DNA from 2 places in the Stenotrophomonas sp. YJH_SMC_123 genome. Region 2 is predicted to be linked to the other one. Evidence: riboswitches for the same ligand, from Rfam matches in the RefSeq annotation. Region 2 holds a riboswitch; the other holds the start of a gene.
The links. A riboswitch is a leader RNA that binds a small molecule or an ion and turns the genes downstream of it on or off. The one in region 2 is predicted to bind glycine.

Region 1: linked by a shared signal. The riboswitch ahead of gcvP (aminomethyl-transferring glycine dehydrogenase) and the one ahead of AC5P5W_RS08575 (trimeric intracellular cation channel family protein) in region 2 are both predicted to bind glycine.

The regions. Positions count from the first base shown of each region.
Region 1 is NZ_JCAFRM010000002.1:98,121-101,520, reverse strand. Features, by position in the region: gene AC5P5W_RS05320 (multidrug effflux MFS transporter) at 1-1,141, opposite strand, end outside; glycine riboswitch at 1,440-1,542, shown strand; gene gcvP (aminomethyl-transferring glycine dehydrogenase) at 1,605-3,400, shown strand, end outside.
Region 2 is NZ_JCAFRM010000003.1:99,989-103,388, reverse strand. Features, by position in the region: gene AC5P5W_RS08580 (3-deoxy-7-phosphoheptulonate synthase) at 1-696, shown strand, start outside; gene AC5P5W_RS08575 (trimeric intracellular cation channel family protein) at 959-1,576, opposite strand; glycine riboswitch at 1,659-1,764, opposite strand; glycine riboswitch at 1,778-1,867, opposite strand; gene AC5P5W_RS08570 (GIY-YIG nuclease family protein) at 1,908-2,183, shown strand; gene AC5P5W_RS08565 (nuclear transport factor 2 family protein) at 2,328-2,759, shown strand; gene AC5P5W_RS08560 (hypothetical protein) at 2,763-3,218, shown strand.

The sequences.
Region 1 (3,400 bases), on a different contig from region 2:
CCTGGCCCAACGCCAGGTGCAGCGGGCTGGCGCTGAGCAGCGGCGACACCACGCCGGCCACCACGGTGCTGATCATCAGCTGCACGAAGGCCTGCAGCGACGAGGCCAGGCCGCGCTGGTGCGGGTACATGTCCAGCACCGCCAGCGCCAGGATCGGGAAGATCAGCGCCATGCCCATGCCACCCAGGAAGATCGGCAGCACCGCCCACGGCAGCACGAACTGCGGCGCCAGCGCGACGTAGCCGACGTTCAGCAGCACCGACAGCGCGCACAGGCCGAAACCAATGGATACCTGGCGGGTGGGCGTGGTGTGCCCGGCCATGCGCCCGGACAGGAACGAGCCGGTGGTCATGCCGCCGATGGTGGGGATGAACAGCCAGGCGAAACCACCCTCGCCCAGGTGCAGGTGCTGCATCACGAACACCGGTGCCGAGGAGATGTACAGGAAGATGCCACCGAAACCGATGCTGCCGGCCAGCGCCAGGCGCAGGAAGCGCGGATTGAAACCGATGCGCACGTAATCACGCATCAGCACCCGCGGCGACAACGGAACGCGCGCTTCGAGCGGATGGGTCTCCGGCAGGTAGCGGGCGGTGGCCGCCAGCAGAACCAGTGCGAACACCACCAGGAACCAGAAGATCAGCGGCCAGCCAGCACCGCTGAGCAGGATCCAGCCACCGATGATCGGCGCGATCGCCGGGGCGATGCCGAACAGCATCGACACCTGGCTCATCAGCCGCTGCGCGTCGTGACCGTGGTACAGGTCGCGGATCACCGCGCGGCCGACGATCATGCCGACGCCTGCGGACAGGCCCTGCAGGGCGCGGAACCCCAGCAGCGTGGTCAGATCGGTGGACAGCGCACAGCCGACCGAGGCGCCGACGAACACCACCAGGCCGCCGAGGATCACCCGCTTGCGGCCCCAGGCATCGGACAGCGGGCCGTGTGCCAGGCTCATCAGGCCGTAGAACAGCAGGTACACGCTGATGGTCTGCTGCACCGCCACCTCGTCCACCGCCAGGCGCTGGGCCAGCTGCGGGAACGCGGGGAAGATGGTGTCGATCGAGAACGGACCGAACATGGCCAGGCCGGCGAGCAGCAGGGCCATGCGGCGGGTGGAAGGAGCAACAGCGGCGGTCATGGAGAAGGCGTCCGGCAGGGCCATGCGCGGCACGCACGGCGGCGCCAGTCCCCTGCAGCAGGGACGGCGCCAGATGAATTCGGGTATCCGCCCATCATAGGTGGGGATTGCGCCTGATGCCATGCAGCAGTGCACAAAACGCACGGGCGGGCCATCGGCCATTCAGGCGCCGCGGCCGGGCCCGCAGGCGGCTGGCGCGCCCGCAACGGGCTATAATCGGCGGGCAACACGGTGGGAGAAGCGGAACACCGCTGCCGAAGGCGCAACGCCCGTAATCGCTCAGGCCCGATACCACCCGTAACACAACTCTGGAGAGACCGGTTCGATCCGGCGCCGAAGGGGCACGAAGCCGCGGTTTTCCGCGCTTCCAAACTCTCAGGCAAAAGGACAGAGGGGCGCCCCGCAGACCGCCGACCGGCGGCTTGTGCCCGTGCGTGTGCCCTTTCCTGACGGATCCTTCGCCATGTCCCAGAACACCCCTTCCCTGCGTGAGCTCGAGCACCACAATGCGTTCGTCGAGCGCCACATCGGCCCCAACGATGCCGAGATCGCGCAGATGCTCGACGTCGTCGGCCACGCGTCGCTGGATGCGATGACCGATGCCATCGTACCGGCCAAGATCAAGTCGCCGGCGCCGCTGGCACTGCCGGAATCGATGACCGAAGTGCAGGCACTGGCGAAGATCCGTGCGATCGCCGACAAGAACACCGTGCTGCGCAGCTTCATCGGCCAGGGCTACTACGGTACCCACACGCCGAACGTGATCCTGCGCAACATCCTGGAAAACCCGGCCTGGTACACCGCCTACACCCCGTACCAGGCCGAGATCTCGCAGGGCCGCATGGAAGCGCTGATCAACTTCCAGACCCTGTGCGCCGACCTCACCGGCATGGAAATCGCCAACGCCTCGCTGCTGGACGAAGCCACCGCCGCAGCTGAAGCGATGACCCTGGCCAAGCGTTCGGCCAAGTCGAAGTCGGACACCTTCTTCGTGCACGACGCCGTGCACCCGCAGACCCTGGAACTGCTGCGTACCCGCGCCGAGCCCATGGGCATCGTGCTGCGCGTCGGCACCCCGGCCGAGGCACTGGAAGCAGAAGCCTTCGGCCTGCTGCTGCAGTACCCGGACACCTTCGGCCAGATCGGCGACTACAAGGCGCTGGTCGAGGCCGTGCACGCGCGCGGCGGCCTGGTGGCCGTGGCCACCGACCTGCTGGCGCTGACCCTGCTGGCCGCCCCGGGCGAATGGGGTGCGGACATCGTGGTCGGCAACAGCCAGCGTTTCGGCGTGCCGTTCGGCTTCGGCGGGCCGCACGCCGCATTCATGGCCTGCCGCGACGCCTACAAGCGCTCGATGCCGGGCCGCCTGATCGGCGTCTCGGTCGATGCCCAGGGCAACCCGGCCTACCGCCTGACCCTGCAGACCCGCGAGCAGCACATCCGCCGCGAGAAGGCCACCTCCAACATCTGTACCGCACAGGTGCTGCTGGCGGTGATGGCCTCGATGTATGCCGTGTACCACGGCCCGGAAGGCCTGACCCGCATCGCCCGGCGCACCCACCGCCTGGCCTCGATCCTGGCCGCCGCGCTGCGCGAGGCCGGCGTGCAGGTCGGTGGCGACTTCTTCGACACCCTGCATGTCACCGGCGTGCACGCCGATGAGATTCACGCCAAGGCCCGCGCCGCCGGTTACAACCTGCGTGCGATCGACAGCGACTCGGTCGGCATCAGCCTGGACGAGACCGCCACCCGCGCCGACGTGGTCGCACTGGCCGCCGTGTTCGGTGCGCAGGCCGACGTCGACGCGCTGGATGCCAGCACCGCCGATGCGCTGCCGGCCGGCCTGCTGCGCCAGTCCGCATTCCTGACCCATCCGGTGTTCAACACCCACCACAGCGAGCACGAACTGCTGCGCTACCTGCGCTCGCTGGCCGACAAGGACCTGGCGATGGACCGCACGATGATCCCGCTGGGCTCGTGCACCATGAAGCTCAACGCCACCGCCGAGATGATCCCGGTGACCTGGCCGGAGTTCTCGCAGATCCACCCGCTGGTGCCGGCCGACCAGGCGCTGGGCTACAAGGAACTCATCGACACGCTGGAAGCGATGCTGGTGGAATGCACCGGCTATGACGCGGTCAGCCTGCAGCCGAACTCCGGCGCGCAGGGCGAGTACGCCGGCCTGCTGGCGATCCGCGCCTACCACCGCTCGCGCGGCGAAGGCCACCGCGACATCTGCCTGATCCCGGATTCGGCGCA
Region 2 (3,400 bases):
CGCGGCCTGCTGCGCGACATCAACAAGCTCGGCCTGCCGGCCGGTGTCGAATTCCTCGATGTGATCTCGCCGCAGTACATCGCCGACCTGGTGGCGTGGGGCGCGATCGGCGCGCGTACCACCGAAAGCCAGGTGCATCGTGAGCTGGCCTCGGGGCTGTCGTGCCCGGTCGGCTTCAAGAACGGCACCGATGGCAACGTCAAGATCGCCGCTGACGCGGTGGGTGCGGCGTCCAATCCGCATCACTTCCTGTCGGTCACCAAGCAGGGCGGCACCGCCATCGTGTCGACCACCGGCAATCCGGATTGCCATGTGATCCTGCGTGGCGGCAAGCAGCCGAACTACGACGCCGGCAGCGTCGCCGACGCCTGCCAGGTGCTGGCCAAGGCCAAGCTGCCGACGCGCCTGATGATCGACGCCAGCCACGCCAACAGCCTGAAAAACCCCGAGAACCAGCCGAAGGTGATCGAGGACATCGCTGTTCAGCTGGAAGACGGCGAACAGCGCATCGTTGGCGTGATGATCGAGAGCCATCTGGTCGGTGGCCGCCAGGAACTGGTGGAAGGCCAGCCGCTGGTCTACGGGCAGAGCATCACCGATGGCTGCATCGACTGGGACACCACCGTGACGGTGCTGGAGCGTCTGGCTGCGGCCGTGCGCGCCCGTCGCGACGTGAAGGTGTCCGAAGCAGCCTGATGGAAGCCGCCTGAGTGCGGCACGTGTGTGGATGGCGGCCAGCGCCTGCGGGGGTGCGGCCGCGATCAGGGCCGGTCGGAGTTGGAGGCCGGCCCATCTGCACCGGCGATGCGCCTGGCGCTGCGCATGAGCGACAGCGCCAGGTACATCGCCGGGGTGGTGATACCGCTTCCTGTAGCGTCGAGCCATGCCCGACCTGCGCGCGAAGCGCGTTGGTTTCCTGCAAAGAGCAGTCGAGCATGGCTCGACTTTACGAAGAGGCTCAATGCACTTCGTCGTGGTACACGAACTTCGGCATTTCCCAGCGGTAGTGGATCGCCAGCAGGCGCAACGCGAAGCCGCCGCCGAGGCAGCACAGGATCGCGGTGGCATCGGCCACGCCCCAGTGCAGCAGCAGCAGATAGGCCGCGCCGGTCAGCAGCGCGATGATCGCGTACAGCTCCTTCTGGAAGATGAGTGGCACCTCGTTGCAGAGGATGTCGCGCAGCACCCCGCCGAACGCGCCGGTCAGCATGCCGGCGATCAGCACGATCGGCATTGCATGGCCGGCTTCGCGCGCGATCGAGCAGCCGATCAGGGTGAAGGCGATCAGGCCCAGGCCATCGAGCACCAGGAAGGTGCGGCGGAAGTGGTGCATCCAGCGCGCCACCCAGGTGGCGATCAGCGCCGCGCATACGGTGAAGCCCAGGTACTCGGGATGCTTCACCCAGCCCAGCGGGTAGTGGCCGAGCAGGATGTCGCGCAGCGAGCCGCCACCGAGGGCGGTGACGCAGGCGATCATGACCACGCCGAACAGGTCCATGCGGCGGCGGCCGGCGGACAGTGCGCCGGTCATGGCTTCGGCGGAAATGGCGATCAGGTAGATGATGGACAGCAGCATGGGACAGGCTCCGGGCGCGGTGGGGCCGGCCATGCGCGACCACCGCCACTGCCTGCGCAATGACGGGATGACGATGACCGGTGCCGCTCCCGCTGTCCTTTTGCCTGAGAGTTCAGCGGCATGGGCCGCGTGCCCCTTCGGCGGATCGTCCCGGGCATGCCCGGTGACCTCTCTCCAGCTCGGCGAGTCGAATGCATGGTTGGTGGGATTCCAGCCCACCGGCCTGAGCGATCATGGGAGCCTGCGCCTTCGGCGGGCGCCAGCGCGGCGCCTCTCTCCTGCATTCGGTCGCCAGTATATCCGCTGCAGTGCAGCACGGCATAATCCAGGCATGGCCCCATCCCTCCGCCCGTGGTTCCTGTACCTGCTCGAATGCCGCGATGGCAGCTATTACGCCGGCATCAGCACCGATGTGGAGGCGCGTTTCGCCGCCCATCAGGCCGGCAAGGGCGCGCGCTACACCCGGGCCCGGCCGCCGCTGCGCGTGCTGGCCGTGCGCGAGTACCCGGACCGGGCCGCGGCCTCGCGGGCCGAGTGGCAACTCAAGCAGCAGCCCCGCGAACGCAAGCTGGCCTGGCTGCAGGCAACGGATCCTGCGCTTCTGTAGAGCCGAGCCCACGCTCGGCTGTTGTTCCGTCTGCCCGATGCGGGAGCCGAGCATGGGCTCGGCTCTACAGTAGATCCACGTCATGCGTGGATGGGCCATTCGGTCCATGCGATGATCGCCCCGCGCCCAGAGCTGGAGACCCGGATGTCCACGATCGCCCTGCTGTTCGCTCTCTCCGCAGCAACGAGCCCTGCCGCCGACCCCGCCACGATCGCGGCCGTCGAAGCCACCTGCCACGACTACGTCGATGGCCAGCTGGAGGCCGATCCGCAGCGCGTCGCCCGTTCGCTGCACCCGGACCTGGCCAAGCGCGCGGTCCTCGGCGATACACCCGACGAGCGCCTGGGCCTGCGCCGGATGTCGAAGGAAGAGCTGGTCTCGCTGACGAAACAGGGCGCGCTGAAGACCCCGAAGGATCAATGGGATCGCCGCTGCACGGTGCTGGACGTGACCGGCAACGCGGCCTCGGTGCGGCTGGAAACCCCGTGGTTCGTCGACTACTTCCACATGGGGCGTTTCGACCAGCGCTGGGTCATCGTCAACGCACTGTGGTACCCGAAACCGAAGGCGCACTGAGCGATGCGTGCCGCCGGCAACGCATGGATCTCCGTCATCGTGCTGGTCGCCGGCATCGCGCTGCTGCCTGGCCTGCTGTATCTGCTCGGGCTGGCATTGGTGGACGGTCGGCCGAAGCCGGCCGACCGCGCGCCCAGTGGCGTGGCTGCGTGCAGCGGTGAGCCACGGGCGGGATACCAGCCGATGAACCCCTGGCGCTTCACCGCCCAGTTCTTCGACAAGGACGGGATGAAGAACAAGGTGCCTGAAGTGGAGCGGGAGGCCTTCTGGATTGCCCGGCGCCACCTGTGGCGGCAACCTCGGCGCGGCATGCTGCGCTGGCATCTCAGCAGCACCGCGTTGGCGATCTGGATCACCCGGCATTGGAGTACCGCGCAGATTGCGGACACCGCGAGGAAGGAGGACTTCTGCCGGACCGGGTCGAAACGGCGAGTGCCCGGTGGCCCGATGAAGAAGTAGAGCCACGCGGTTTGTGAATGGTCCTACTCTCCGCTACGCAGTGTCGTATACGGCACTAAAGTAAATTCGTAGCACGAAACCTCTCGTTTCCCGCCGAGCAACTTGTCTGGAAGTCGCGACTGCGAAAAACCACCTTATCCCAGACGCCCGGCTTGATTTCATCCCGGTCTGTGGCCAGGCAC